One region of the Streptomyces sp. NPDC059832 genome, then DNA from elsewhere that is predicted to be linked to it. Evidence: predicted binding sites of a transcription regulator. Region 1 holds the regulator's gene; the other holds the start of a gene.
The links. The regulator HrcA, encoded in region 1, represses chaperone genes, less so after heat shock. The targets are predictions, from matches to a motif close to TTNGCACTCNGNNNNNCNGAGTGCNAA.
Positions count from the first base shown of each region.

Region 2: a site for HrcA is predicted at 4,322-4,348, ahead of groES (co-chaperone GroES). Genes of this name have one in related genera too.

Region 1 is NZ_JBHWIY010000002.1:573,153-580,671, reverse strand. It holds gene ACFV8T_RS04950 (S41 family peptidase) at 1-1,634, opposite strand, end outside; gene ACFV8T_RS04945 (hypothetical protein) at 1,715-2,200, opposite strand; gene ACFV8T_RS04940 (16S rRNA (uracil(1498)-N(3))-methyltransferase) at 2,360-3,106, opposite strand; gene ACFV8T_RS04935 (nitronate monooxygenase) at 3,103-4,179, opposite strand; gene dnaJ (molecular chaperone DnaJ) at 4,304-5,440, opposite strand; gene hrcA (heat-inducible transcriptional repressor HrcA) at 5,441-6,457, opposite strand; gene ACFV8T_RS04920 (MBL fold metallo-hydrolase) at 6,656-7,378, shown strand.
Region 2 is NZ_JBHWIY010000003.1:252,048-259,566, forward strand. It holds gene ACFV8T_RS06275 (carbohydrate ABC transporter permease) at 1-140, shown strand, start outside; gene ACFV8T_RS06280 (carbohydrate ABC transporter permease) at 137-991, shown strand; gene ACFV8T_RS06285 (hydroxyacid dehydrogenase) at 1,028-2,056, shown strand; gene groL (chaperonin GroEL) at 2,138-3,763, opposite strand; gene groES (co-chaperone GroES) at 3,862-4,170, opposite strand; gene ACFV8T_RS06300 (DUF6234 family protein) at 4,476-4,952, shown strand; gene ACFV8T_RS06305 (polysaccharide deacetylase family protein) at 5,158-6,150, opposite strand; gene ACFV8T_RS06310 (methyltransferase domain-containing protein) at 6,287-7,519, shown strand, end outside.

The DNA.
Region 1 (7,519 bases):
TCCTGATCGCCCTCGCCGCCGCTCTTCTCCTTCTCGGTCGGGCGGCCGTGGCGCTGCGGCCCGAACGGGGAGGGCGTGGCGGCGGCGAGCGTCAGCAGATGCGGGCGGCAGGTGCCGATGAACGCCAGGTCGAAGACATGGGCGTCGTAGACCGGGTCGAAGGACCGCTCGGAGAGGAACGCGAGGTGCTTGCCGTCGCCGGTGAACGCGGGGGCGAAGTCCCGGAAGCGCAGCGGGGTGGCCTCGGCGACCGACAGATCGGCGAGGTGCGCGAGCTTGAGCTGGCTGAGCGGCTCGGGCCCGGGGTGGGACCAGGCGAGCCAGGAGGAGTCGGGCGAGAAGACGAGGCCGGAGGCGTCGCCGTGCTCGCTGCGGTCCACCTCGTGGACCTCGCCGCTCTCCCGCTCGACGATCAGGACCCGCCCGTCGTGCGCGGCGACGGCGAACCGGCTGCCGTCGGGGGCCGGGGCGAGGTCGAGGACCCTGCCGATCCGACCCGCGGCGAGGCGGCGCGGTACGGCGCCGGGGGCGGTGCCGGTGGCGGGTGCGCACTCCAGGGCGTCGTCGCCCTCGGCGTCGGTGACCCAGACGACGTGCTGGTCGCCGTCGGCCTGGAAGGTACGGGGCAGTCTGGCCCGTACCCCCGGTTCGACGGCGAGCGCGCGGGCCGGGCCCTCGCGGTGGGTGACCCAGTGGACGGCGCCGCGCGTCCCGACGGCGCTGCCGCGGCCCGTGCGGTCCGGGGACGCGCAGTCGAGGTGGCTGCCGGCGTGCACGGAGTGCGGCTGGAGGTCGGTGCGCTGACCGCCGAGCCGGATGTCGAGGCGGCGGGGTCCGTCGCCTTCGAGGTCGTCCAGCAGCCAGAGTTCACCGGCCGACGCGTAGGCGACGCGGCTGCCGTCGGTGGTCGCGTGGCGGGCGTAGAAGCCCTCGATGCCGGTATGACGGCGCAGGTCGGAGCCGTCGGGGAGCGAGGAGTAGACCGCGCCGACGCCTTCGTGGTCGGAGAGGAAGGCGACGCGCTCCCCCACCCACATCGGGCACTCGATGTTCCCGTCGAGCTCCGCGTGGAGCCGTACGAACTCCGCCGGACCGTCCGCCGGGGACTCCTGCTCGATCCACAACTTGCCTGCGGTGCCGCCCCGGTAGCGCTTCCAGGCGGCGGCCTCGCGCCCCATGGTGACCGCGAGCAGCAGGACCCGGCCGCCGGGCCCGTACGCGACGGAACCGACCGGCCCGTACGGCAGGGTCCGTGCGGGTCCGCCGTCGACCGGGACGGCCCTGGCCCAGGTGCGCCGGAGCGATGCCTGCCCCTGGGCGCTGATGGCCAGCACCTCGCCCCCGGGCGTCCAGCCGTGGACGGCGGTCCGCGCGTCGCCCCAGTAGGTGAGCCGCCGGGAGGGGCCGCCGTCGGCAGGCGCGATGTGTACCTCGGGTGCCCCGTCCCGGGTGGACGTCCAGGCGACCCGGGTTCCGTCGGGCGATATCCGTGGATGGGTGACAGGCCGGTTGTCGGCACTGACGCGCCAGGCTCGGCCGCCGTCCAGCGGCGCCAGCCAGACATCGTCCTCGGCGGTGAAGGCGATCGAATCGCCCTGGACATGGGGGTATCGGAGGTAGGCAGGCTGCGTCACATCGATCACCCTAGGCCGCGACCATGCTGTGCGTAACCGGGTTGGCCGGAGTCCGACGGGCCGCCGCGCGCCGGACCGACTCACTTGCTCATGGGCGTTTCGGTCACCGTCACCGTGACGGTGACCGCCGGCCGGACGCCGGAACCGCCGCCGGCCGGCGGCGGTGGATTCCACCCGGCGGTCGAGGGGACGGCGTCGCAGTTGCCGAGCACATCCGCCCGGAAGACGGCCTTCCCGCCGGTCTTCGCGGTCAGGTCCCCCCGCACGCACCGCCCGCCGAGCTCCTGGGTGACCTTGCCGGTGAGGGTGATGGCCTCGCCCTTCGCGGACTTGCCGGTGCAGTCGACGTCCGCGATCCGGCGTGCGGACGCGGCGGGCGACGCGCCCACGGTCCGGTCCCCGTCGACTCCGGCGGTGCAGTTCAGCCATTGCACGTCGACCCCGTTGCGCTCCAGTGCGCCGGTGCCGACCCGGTCGGTGGTCACGGCGATGGATGCGGAGTTCAGCCCGCTGGCGGGCTCACAGGCGACGGCACCCGCGACCGCCGCGACCACGAGTGCGGACACGGCCAGAAAGCGCCGATCTCTTCCCTGACCCCATGCCCTTGATGTCCCCATACGGGCAGCTTCCCACCGTTCGCCCGTGCAGCGGTAGACGGCTTGCGGCCAAAACCGCGGGCGGCTCCGGCGCGTGCGACGGGGCGCGTAGCGGGCTCACGACGGGGCTCACGACCAGCGGCCGGTGCGCCCCAGCAGCAGTGCCGTCGCCGCCGTGCCCGCCGTCGAGGTGCGCAGGACGCTCGCCCCGAGCCGGCAGGTCCGGGCACCCGCCGCGGCGAAGACCGCCAGCTCGTCCGGCGACACACCGCCCTCGGGGCCGACGACCAGCACGATCTCGCCCTCGGCGGGGAGCCGGACGGTGGCCAGCGGCTCACTGTTGTGCCCCCGGTCCTCGTGCAGGACGGCGGCGAAGTCCGCCGTGGCGACGAGCGCGGCGACCTGTTTGGTCGTCATCACGTCGGCCACATCGGGGAAGCGCACCCGCCGGGACTGCTTGCCCGCCTCCCGGGCGGTGTTGCGCCACTTCGCCAGGGACTTGAGGCCGCGGTCGCCCTTCCACTGCGTGATGCAGCGCGCTGCCTGCCAGGGCACGACCGCGTCGACACCGGTCTCCGTCATCGTCTCCACGGCGACCTCGCCGCGGTCGCCCTTGGGCAGGGCCTGGACGACGGTGATGCGGGGAGCGGGCCGGGGCTCCTCCCGGATCCCGGTCAGATCGGTGACGACGAGCCGGTCCTTGCCCTCGGCGGCCAGGACGATGCCTTCCGTCCAGTGGCCGCGCCCGTCGGTGAGCACGACGTCCTCACCGGCGCGCAGCCGCTTCACCGACACGGCGTGCCGGCCCTCGGGCCCCTCCAGGACGAACTCGGGCCCGCCGGGGACCTGTTCGACGACGAAGACCGGTGCGGTCACTGCGTACTCCCTGTGCTCACTGCCGTCCGTGCGGCATCCAGTTCTTCGGCGAGCAGCCGGACCAGCCGGCCGGCCGGCAGCTCGCGTGCCATCCGGTGCCCCTGGCCCGCCCACAGGGCCATGCCCTGCGCGTCCCCGGCCTTCGCCGCCGCCTTGCGCAGTCCGGCGGTCAGATAGTGGACCTGCGGGTAGGCCGCGGGGGCGTACGGGCCGTGCTCGCGCATGAACCGGTTGACCAGGCCGCGGGCCGGGCGGCCGGAGAACGCCCGGGTCAGGGCGGTCCGTACGAACAGCGGGTTGGTCAGCGCCTGCTTGTGCAGCGGACTCGCCCCGGACTCGGGGCAGACGAGGAACGCCGTACCGAGCTGCGCCGCCTCCGCGCCCGCGGCGAGCACCGCGGCGATCTGGGACCCGCGCATCAGCCCGCCCGTGGCGACGATCGGTATCTGGACGGTCTCGCGGACCTGGGACACCAGCGAGAGCAGCCCGATCCCGGCGCCGTCGGCCTGTGGGTCGTCGCGGTGGGTGGACTGGTGGCCGCCCGCCTCGATGCCCTGGACGCAGACCGCGTCGGCGCCCGCCCACTGGGCGGTCTGGGCCTCCTCGGGCGTGGTGACCGTCACGACGGTGTACGTGCCGACGCCGGCGAACGCGTCGAGGGTGTCGCGGGTCGGGCAGCCGAAGGTGAACGAGACGGCCGGGACCGGGTCCTCCAGGAGGATCGCCAGTTTGGCGTCGTAGTTGTCGTCGCCGCCGCTGGCGTCCGGGTCGCCGAGCGGGGTCTCGTACCAGGCGGCCTCGCCCGCGAGCTGGTGCCGGTACACCTCGACGGCGCTCGGGTCGGCGAGCGCCGGCTGCGGCATGAAGAGATTGACGCCGAAGGGCTGACCGGTCAGCCCTCGCAGCTGTTTGATCTCGTTGTACATGCCGTCCGCCGTCTTGTACCCGGCGGCGAGAAAACCGAGCCCGCCCGCCTCAGAGACGGCGGCGACGAGCTGCGGGGAGGACGTGCCCCCCGCCATCGGGGCCTGCACGATCGGATACCGGCAGAGATCGGTCAACGCGGATGACATGACCGCATCGTGTCACGTCCCGCGCGGCCCGGTGTGTGCGGGACGGGGTCCGCTTTGTACTCAAACGCCGGACGGGCCCGTCGAGCGGGCCCGTCCGGCGTCCGGGAACGGTGTGCCGGGTCGGTCAGCGGCCGTTGAAGGCGTCCTTCAGCCGGGAGAACAGCCCCTGCTGGCCGGGCTGGAACTGGCCGGTGGGCCGCTCCTCGCCGCGCAGCTTCGCCAGGTCCCGCAGCAGTCGCTCCTGGTCCGGGTCCAGCTTCGTCGGGGTCATCACCTCGACGTGCACGATCAGATCGCCGCGCCCGCCGCCCCGCAGGTGCGTGATGCCGCGTCCGTGCAGCGGGACCGACTGGCCGGACTGGGTGCCCGGCCGGATGTCGACCTCCTCCAGGCCGTCGAGCGTCTCCAGCGGCACCTTGGTGCCGAGCGCGCCCGCCGTCATGGGGATGGTGACCGTGCAGTGCAGATCGTCGCCACGGCGCTGGAACACCGCGTGCGAGAGCTCGTGGATCTCCACGTACAGGTCGCCGGCCGGGCCGCCGCCGGGGCCGACCTCTCCCTCGCCCGCGAGCTGGATGCGGGTGCCGTTGTCGACGCCGGCGGGGATCTTCACGGTGAGCGTGCGGCGCGACCGGATGCGGCCGTCGCCGGCGCACTCCGGGCACGGGGTCGGCACGACCGTGCCGAAGCCCTGGCACTGCGGGCAGGGCCGCGAGGTCATGACCTGGCCGAGGAAGGACCGGGTGACCTGGGAGACCTCGCCGCGGCCGCGGCACATGTCACAGGTCTGGGCGGAGGTGCCGGGTGCGGCACCCTCGCCGCTGCAGGTCGTACAGACGACGGCCGTGTCGACCTGGATGTCCTTGGTGGTGCCGAACGCGGCCTCGGCGAGATCGATCTCCAGCCGGATCATCGCGTCCTGGCCGCGCCGGGTGCGCGAACGGGGTCCGCGCTGCGACGACGTACCGAAGAACGCGTCCATGATGTCGGAGAAGTTGCCGAAGCCGCCCTGTCCGAATCCGCCCGCGCCCGCGCCGCCGGAGGCGGACAGCGGGTCGCCGCCGAGGTCGTAGACCTGCTTCTTCTGCGGGTCCGACAGCACCTCGTAGGCGGCGTTGATCTCCTTGAACCGCTCCTGGGTCTTCGGATCGGGGTTGACATCCGGGTGCAGCTCGCGGGCGAGCCGACGGAATGCCTTCTTGATCTCGTCCTGGGATGCGTCGCGGCGTACGCCGAGTACGGCGTAGTAGTCCGTGGCCACTTACGACTCCGCCAGGATCTGTCCGACGTAACGTGCCACTGCGCGTACCGCTCCCATCGTTCCGGGGTAGTCCATGCGGGTCGGTCCGACCACGCCGAGTTTGGCGACTGCCTCGTCGCCCGAACCGTAGCCGACCGCGACGACGGACGTGGAGTTGAGCCCCTCGTGGGCGTTCTCGTGCCCGATACGTACGGTCATGCCCGAGTCCTTGGCCTCGCCGAGCAGCTTCAGCAGCACGACCTGCTCCTCCAGTGCCTCCAGCACCGGCCGGATCATCACAGGGAAGTCGTGCCCGAAGCGGGTGAGGTTGGAGGTGCCGCCGATCATCAGCCGCTCCTCCGTCTCCTCGACGAGGGTTTCGAGCAGGGTGGAGAGCACGGTGGACACGGTTCCCCGGTCCTCGCTCTCGAAGGATTCCGGCAGATCCTGCACCAGCTGCGGGACGTCCGCGAAACGGCGTCCGACGACCCGGCTGTTGAGCCGGGCCCGCAGATCGGCGAGAGAGGTCTCGCCGAACGGGGCGGGGCAGTCGATCATGCGCTGTTCGACCCGGCCGGTGTCCGTGATCAGCACGAGCATCAGCCGGGCGGCTGCCAGCGACAGCAGCTCCACATGCCGCACCGTCGACCGGGTCAGCGAGGGGTACTGCACGATGGCGACCTGCCGGGTCAGCTGCGCGAGCAGCCGTACGGTGCGGCCCACGACGTCGTCGAGGTCGACCGCGCCGTCGAGGAAATTGTGAATGGCGCGGCGCTCCGGCGACGAGAGGGGCTTGACCCCCGCGAGCCTGTCGACGAAGAGCCGGTAGCCCTTGTCCGTCGGGATGCGTCCGGCACTGGTGTGGGGCTGGGCGATGAAGCCCTCGTCCTCCAGCACCGCCATGTCGTTGCGGACGGTCGCCGGGGAGACCCCCAGCTTGTGCCGCTCGGTGAGCGCCTTGGAGCCGACGGGCTCCTCCGTGCCGACATAGTCCTGGACGATGGCGCGAAGCACTTCGAGTCTGCGTTCGCTGAGCATCGCGCACACCTCCAGCTGTGTTTCCTCGTGGTTCTCGGGTCGTTCCTGTTCCTGTGCCCAGGAATCCGCTTGGCACTCGGTCAACGCGAGTGCCAGCAACCCCCCGGCCAGTGTACGGCGGCCGAGTGGGGGCCTAGCAAGGGCGACCGGCCACGCTACCGCGAGACCGTGCAGGTCGTTTGCCGATAGCGTCCCGGTATGGATGCCTCTTGGGAAGAGTTCGGATGGGAGCGACTCGGTCACGGAGTGGGCCGGCGGCGCCTTCCCGGGTGGGACGCGACCGTCGCACTGGTGGTCGGAACGGACGGAGTGCTCCTCTACGACACCGGATCGACGCTCCGTGAGGGTGCCGAGGTGCGGTCCCAGGCCCAGGCTCTGCTCGGCCGGAGGGTGACGCATATCGCACTCAGCCATCCCCATTTCGACCACGTCCTGGGCACCGCCGCGTTCTCCGGCGCCGAGGTGTACGGGGCGGTCGGCATGGCGGAGCTGCTGGAGCGGGCGGCGGACGATTTGCACAGCTCGGCGGTGCGCCACGGAGTCGGCGAGCACGACGCGGCGGAGGCCGTCGGCGCGCTGGTGGTGCCGCGGCACCAGGTGTGCGGCGAGCGGACGCTCGATCTGGGCGGCGGGCGCGAGGTGCTGCTGGCCGACGTGGGCCCCGCACACAGCAGCCACGACCTCGTGGCGGTCGTCCCCGGCTCCCCCACGATCGTGCTCTGCGGCGACCTGGTCGAGGAGTCCGGCGAGCCGCAGGCGGGCCGGGACGCGTTCCCGTCCCGCTGGCCGGCCTCGCTGGACCGGCTGCTGGCGCTGGGCGGCGAGGACGCGGTGTACGTGCCGGGGCACGGGGCGGTGGTGAACGCGGCGTTCGTACGGGAACAGCGCGAACAACTGGCCGTACGCTTCGGCGTGTCGTGACGCTCAGGGCCTGCCCGGCGGATCATGCCCGGGGCGCGACGCCTGGCACGGCGCCTCGCGGCGTTGCCGAAACGTCCGGATGGCTCCGCTGTCAAGACGCTCCGGCGCCTTGCGATGCACCGCACCAGCCGCCGCGCCCTG
Region 2 (7,519 bases), on a different contig from region 1:
ACATGTACGCGTACACCGCGGCCTTCGAGCGCAACGACTACGGTCTCGCCGCGGCCGCCTCCATCCTGCTGGCGCTCACGGCCGCGCTGCTGTCCTTCGTCGTCACCCGCTTCACCGGCCGGAAGGGCAAGAAAGCATGAACTCCCCCGCCTCCCGCGGCCGCTGGATGTCGAAGACCGCCGTCAACGGCTTCCTTCTGCTCGCCGTCGTCTACATGCTCTTCCCCCTCGTCTGGCTGGTCACCGCCGCCACGAAGGACACCGGCGGCCTGCTCGCGGGCAACGCGTTCTCCTTCGAGGGCTTCAACCTCGGTGAGAACCTGTCGAACCTGGCCTCCTACGGCGACGGCATCTACTTCCGCTGGTACCTCAACAGCCTCATGTACGCGGGCGGCGGGGCGATCGTCTGCTCGCTGATCTGCGTCGCCGCGGGATACGCCTTCGACAAGTACGAATTCCGGGGCAAGGAGAAGCTGTTCGGCCTCGTGCTGATGGGTGTGCTCGTGCCCACCACGGCGCTGGCCCTGCCGATGTATCTCCTGGCCTCCAAGACCGGCCTGGTCAACACCTACTGGTCCGTGCTGATCCCGGTGCTGGTCAACCCGTTCGGCGTGTATCTCGCCCGGGTGTTCAGCACCGGCTACATACCGAACGAGGCCCTGGAGGCCGCCCGTATCGACGGGGCCGGCGAGCTGCGCGTCTTCTGGTCGATCGGACTGCGCATGGTCATGCCGGGCTTCGTGACGGTCTTCCTCTTCCAGTTCACAGCGATCTGGAACAACTTCTTCCTCCCCCTCGTGATGCTCTCGGACCGCAAGCTCTTCCCGCTGAGCCTCGGGCTGTACTCCTGGAACACCAACACCCACGGCGAGCCGAGCTTCTATCCGCTCGTCGTCACCGGCTCCCTCCTCGCCGTCATCCCCCTGATCGTCGCCTTCGTCTCGCTGCAGCGGCACTGGAAGGCCGGACTGACCGCCGGCAGCGTCAAGTGACTCTCACCGCGAGCCCTGAGGAGTACGAGTTCCACCATGCCCCACGCCACTGACAACCGGCCGACGGCCCTGCTCGCGATGGGGCCCGGCATCGCCGACCGCCTTCTCGCCGACCGACACCGCACCCGGCTGGCCGCCCTCACCCGTACCGACCCGGACTTCGTCGCCCACGACCTGGCCGACCCGACGCCCGAGGTGGCCGCCGCGCTCGCCGAGGCCGAGGTGCTGTTCACCTGCTGGGGAGCGACACCGCTCACCGCCGGGGTACTGGCGTCCGCGCCCCGGCTGCGGGCCGTCGTGCACGCCGCGGGTTCCGTGAAGCACCACATCACCGACGCCTGCTGGGAACGCGGCATCGCCGTCACATCGGCAGCCGGCGCCAACGCCCTGCCGGTCGCCGAATTCACCCTCGCCACGATCCTGTTCGCCGGCAAGCGGGTCCTGCACACCGCGCACCGCTACCGCGATCTGCGCGCCGGCCACGACTGGCTCGCGGAGCTCGACGGGGCCGGCAACTACCGCCGTACGGTCGGCATCGTCGGCGCCTCCCGGATCGGCCGGCGCGTGATCGAGCTGCTGCGCCCCTTCGACCTGGATGTGCTGCTGTACGACCCGTACGTGGACGGCGCGGAGGCGGCGCGGCTCGGGGTACGGCTCACCTCGCTCGACGAGCTCTGCGCGAGCAGCTCCGTCGTCTCGGTGCACGCGCCCCAGCTCCCGGAGACGCACCATCTGATCGGTGCGGCGCAACTGTCCGCCATGGCGACCGGGACGACGCTGATCAACACGGCGCGGGGTTCGCTGGTCGACGAGGAGGCGCTGCTGCCCGAGCTGACGGCCGGCCGGCTGCAAGCGGTGCTGGATGTGACGGACCCCGAACTCCCGCCTGCGCACTCGCCGTTGTACACCCTGCCCAATGTGCTGCTCACCCCGCACGTGGCGGGTTCGCTGGGCGACGAGCTGCACCGGATGGCCGACCAGGCGCTGGACGAGATGGAGCGCTTCGCGGCCGGTCTGCCCTTCGCGGACCCCGTGCACTCCGGAAGTCTGAGCCACTCGGCCTGAAACGCCCGAAGGCCCCCTGTCCCACCGCCGAGCGGTGGGACAGGGGGCCTTCTGCGGCTGTGCGCCCTGAGCGGTCAGGCGTCAGTGCGAGTGACCGTGACCGCCGTGGGCGGCCTCGGCCTCTTCCTCGGCCGGCTTCTCGACGACCAGGGTCTCGGTCGTGAGCAGCAGCGACGCGATGGACGCGGCGTTCTCCAGCGCGGAGCGGGTGACCTTGACCGGGTCGATGACGCCGGCCTTCACCAGGTCGCCGTACTCGCCGGTCGCGGCGTTGAAGCCCTGGCCCTTGTCGAGCTCGGAGACCTTCGAGGTGATGACGTAGCCCTCGAGGCCGGCGTTCTCGGCGATCCAGCGCAGCGGCTCGACGGCGGCGCGGCGCACGACCGCGACACCGGTGGCCTCGTCGCCGGTCTTGTCGAGGTTGCCCTCCAGGACCTTGACGGCGTGGACCAGAGCGGAGCCACCACCGGAGACGATGCCCTCCTCGACCGCGGCGCGGGTCGCGGAGATGGCGTCCTCCAGACGGTGCTTCTTCTCCTTGAGCTCCACCTCGGTGGCGGCACCGACACGGATCACGCACACGCCGCCGGCCAGCTTCGCGAGGCGCTCCTGGAGCTTCTCACGGTCCCAGTCGGAGTCCGTGGCGTCGATCTCGGCCTTGATCTGGTTGACCCGGCCCTTGACGTCGCCGGGCTCGCCGCCGCCGTCCACGATCGTCGTGTCGTCCTTGGAGACGGTGACGCGGCGGGCGGTGCCCAGCACGTCCAGACCGGCCTGGTCGAGCTTGAGGCCGACCTCCTCGGCGATGACGGTCGCACCGGTGAGGGTGGCGATGTCGCCGAGCATGGCCTTGCGGCGGTCGCCGAAGCCCGGGGCCTTCACCGCGACGGCGTTGAAGGTGCCACGGATCTTGTTGACGACGAGGGTCGACAGCGCCTCGCCCTCGACGTCCTCGGCGATGATCAGCAGCGGCTTGGAGCCACCGGCCTGGATGACCTTCTCCAGCAGCGGGAGCAGCTCCTGGATCGAGCCGATCTTGCCCTGGTGGATCAGGATGTACGGGTCGTCGAGGACGGCCTCCATACGCTCCTGGTCGGTCACCATGTACGGGGACAGGTAGCCCTTGTCGAAGGCCATGCCCTCGGTGAAGTCGAGGTCCAGACCGAAGGTGTTGGACTCCTCGACGGTGATGACGCCGTCCTTGCCGACCTTGTCCATCGCGTCCGCGATGAGCTCGCCGACCTGCGGGTCCTGCGCGGAGAGCGCGGCCACGGCGGCGATGTCGGTCTTGTCGTCGATCGGGCGGGCGGTCGCGAGGAGCTCCTCGGACACGGCCTTGACCGCGGCGTCGATGCCCTTCTTGAGGGCGGCCGGGGAGGCACCGGCGGCGACGTTGCGCAGACCCTCGCGGACGAGCGCCTGGGCGAGCACGGTGGCGGTGGTCGTACCGTCACCCGCGACGTCGTTGGTCTTGGTCGCCACCTCCTTCACCAGCTGGGCACCGAGGTTCTCGTACGGGTCGTCGAGCTCGACCTCGCGCGCGATGGTGACACCGTCGTTGGTGATGGTGGGAGCGCCGAACTTCTTGTCGATGACGACGTTGCGGCCCTTGGGGCCGATCGTCACCTTGACCGTGTCGGCAAGCTTGTTGACGCCGCGCTCAAGGGCGCGACGGGCGTCCTCGTCGAACTTCAGGATCTTCGCCATGGGAGCTGAGCTTTCCTCTCGAACGAACTGCGCCCCCGACCACCCGGCTGGTTATTCGCGGGGGCCAGGGGCGCAGAACAGAAGCAAACGTGGGTGAATTACTTCTCGATGATCGCGAGCACGTCGCGAGCCGAGAGGACGAGGTACTCCTCGCCGTTGTACTTCACCTCGGTGCCGCCGTACTTGCTGTACAGCACGACGTCGCCGGTCTTGACGTCGAGCGGAAGGCGCTCGCCGTTCTCGAAGCGGCCCGGTCCCACGGCCAGGACGACGCCCTCCTGGGGCTTCTCCTTGGCGGTGTCCGGAATGACCAGGCCGGAGGCCGTGGTCTGCTCGGCGTCGAGCGGCTGGACCACAATGCGGTCCTCGAGCGGCTTGATCGCAACCTTGGTGCTGGCGGTCGACACGATCCGGTCTCCCCCTTCGGAGATCTCACGGGGTAACAGTCTTGGGGTGGCGACCAGGTCGATCCGTCGTCGCGGGTGCCGGACCTGCCAGTCGCACAGTACTGCTGGCACTCTCCAGTGGTGAGTGCCAGCACCGAGACTATGACCGGGATTAGCACTCGGTCAAGCGGAGTGCCAATTCGAGCGATCGTGGCGTCGCCGCCGCGGCGCCGGACACGACGATCGGGGCACGGTCCGGACAACAGTCCGGACGACATGGGGACAACGTCCGGACGGACCGGACCGTTCCGTACGACCGTGTGGACATGACCCGCCCCGTCTCCGCACCCGCGGCCGGACCCGGGCTCCGGACGGCGCCGTACGAGTCGCGTGCCGTGAACGGCTGCCTCGATGTGGTGCTCGGGCTGCTGCTCGTTCTCCTGGAGGGGCCGATCTGCGCGGTCGCCGCCGTCCAACCGGCCTTTTCGCGAACGGACCTCGACGGCCCGGAGACGACGGGCCCGCCGCCGATGGACTGGACACCCGTCCTCGTCCTCGGCGGGATCGCCGCGGTGGTCGGCCTGTTCGCCGTCGTGCTGATCCGCGCGAACCGGCCCTGGGCGGGGGCGATCCAGCTGCTGGCGGCGCTGCTGCTGTGCGTGGTTGCGGTGCTGGTCGGGCACGCGGACTACGGCCGCTCGCACCCGGCGCCCGCGCCCGCCCCCTCGGACGATCCCGGCCGCGCCGGCCACCAGTGCCTCAGCGGCGGCGACAACCGCGAGTGCCTGGACTCCGGCGGCTGACGGCACGAGATCACGACCATCGACCCCGGCTCGCCGTGATCACCGCGCGCCGTCGGGCCCGCCACGGGCGTCCGCGGCGGGTGGTGCACCCGCTGCGCGGCCTTGCGGCCCAGCCGTTCGATCGGGTCCACCGACTGTGCGCAGCCGGTGGTGATGAGGAGCGCACCGGCTGCCAGCAGTCCGGCCAGCAGCCGGCGCGCCTTGCTCATACGTAGTCCTCCAGCCGGGCCACGGCGTAGCCCCGGTCCGTGACGGTCTTCATGACCGCCCGGACCAGGTCGGCCATACTGCCGTCCCATTCCGCACGGCCGCGGAAGTGCGTGAGGACGATGTCGCCCGGGTGCAGGTCCTGGTCCTCCTCGCGCCACTCCATGTGGTCCGGGAACGCCTCGGCGTTCCAGAGGGGCACGGCCTCGATCCCGCAGGACTTCGCGATGCGGAGCGTGTCCCCGTTGTAGTTGCCGTACGGCGGGCGGAAGAGCCTGGGCCGCTTCCCGAACTGCTTCTCGATGATGTCCTGCTCGTCGCAGATCTCGCGCTTCTGCTCGGCGTACGAGAGGCCCGGCAGATAGGGATGGTTGAGCGTGTGGTTGTTGAGGGTGACGCCCAGCCGCTGCGCCTCGCCGAAGTACCCGTAGTTGTCGCTCACCTCGTAGTCGCTGAGGAACGCGCTGTACGGGATGTCCAGCTCGTCCATCATCTGCAACAGCTCGGGGTCCTTCTCGGAACCGTCGTCCATCGTCAGGAAGACGACGCGGTCCTTGGTCGGGACGGTGGTGAAGACCGGCGGCAGCGAGTCGTCGCCACCCTTCACCTCGAAGCCCTCGCGGGTGGTGATGCGCGGCTTCACGGCGGGCGGCCGCGGTGCGATCAGCGGCGGCCTGTCCAGCCCCCACTTCTTGGCGAGCCTCGCCCGCACGGCCGGGCCGAGCTTCGCGTTCTCATGGGCGTCACCGGGTACGCGGGCCAGGCCGGCGCCCGGTCCGGAGCCGCCCGGGTGTCCGGCGGCGGGGTTCGTGCCCGCCTCCGGGCCCGGGTTCCCGGCAGCGGGCCACTCCCGGTGCTCGGCCCCACCGCCCGCCTGCCCGCCGGACCCGGAGGCACAGCCGGAGCCGACCGCGGCGACCAGGAGCGCAGCCAGGACGGCACAGGCGGGCCGGTGCCCGCCGGGGCCACGTCTCCGTTCGGGATGAGGCATACCCGATCCACGCCACTTCGTGGTCATTTTTCCCTTTTGCCGTACAAGCTGCATGGCGTCGCATCCTGCCAGCACGTGATCGGCCTCCCGGCCCGACACCGCCACCGGGCCCGCCGGTCTACCCGGCTGGCTCACAATGGGGCGGGTGAACGCTCTCGCCCCGAACGACCCGTCCGCCGCCGACGACCGGTCCGACGCCCCCGACCCGCTCGCCGCCTTCCTGGCCCTGCGCACCCCCGAGGGCGCCGCGCTCCTGGAGGAGCTGCGGTCGTACGACCCCGCCCAGGAACTCGCCACCGCCACCCGGCTGCGCCGCAGCCACCCGGCCGCCCTGGTGTCCGCGGCGCTGGGACAGGCGCGGCTGCGGCAGCGGGCGGTGGCGAAGTTCGGCGCCGAGGACGCGTACCGGATGTTCTTCACGCCGAACGGCGTCGAGCAGGCGACCCGCACCTCGGTGGCCACCCATCGCGCGCGGCGGTTCGCGGAGGCGGGCGGGGTGCGCGGCGTCGCCGACCTCTGCTGCGGGATCGGCGGCGACGCCATCGCGCTCGCACGGGCGGGCATCTCCGTGCTCGCCGTGGACCGCGACCCGCTGACCGCCGAGGTGGCCCGCGCCAACGCCGCCGCGCTGGGCCTGGACGGTCTGATCGAGGTGCGGTGCGCCGATGTCGCCGACATCGACACCTCGCCCTACGACGCGGTCTTCGTCGACCCGGCCCGGCGCGGCGGCAGGGGCAGGATCTTCGACCCCGAGGCGTACTCGCCGCCGCTCTCCTGGGCGACCGGCGCCGCGCTCGCGGCCCCCCGCGCCGCGCTGAAGATCGCTCCGGGCATCCCGCACGAGGCGATCCCGGCGCAGGCGGAGGCGGAGTGGATCTCGGACGGCGGCGACGTGAAGGAGGCGGTGCTCTGGTTCGGCGAGGGCTTCGCGGCCGGTTCGTACCGCGCCACCGTGCTCCCGGCCGGGGCCACGCTGTGGTCCGGGGCCCCGCTGCCCGCCCCGCCCGTCGGCCCGGTCGGCCGCTATCTGTACGAGCCGGACGGCGCCGTCATCCGCGCCCATCTGGTCGCCGACATCGTCGCGCGGTGCGAGGGCCGGCTGGTCGACGAGACCATCGCGTACGTCACGAGCGACCGGCGGTACGAGTCCCCGTACACCTCCGGGTACGAGATCACCGACCGGCTGCCGTTCAACATGAAGAAGCTGAAGGCGCTGCTGCGGGAGCGGAAGGTGGGCGTCCTGACCGTCAAGAAGCGCGGTTCGGCGGTCGAACCGGAGGAGTTGCGCCGCCGGATGAAGCTCCAGGGGCCGAACTCCGCGACGGTCTTCCTGACCCGGGTGGCCGGAGCACCGACGATGCTGATCGGC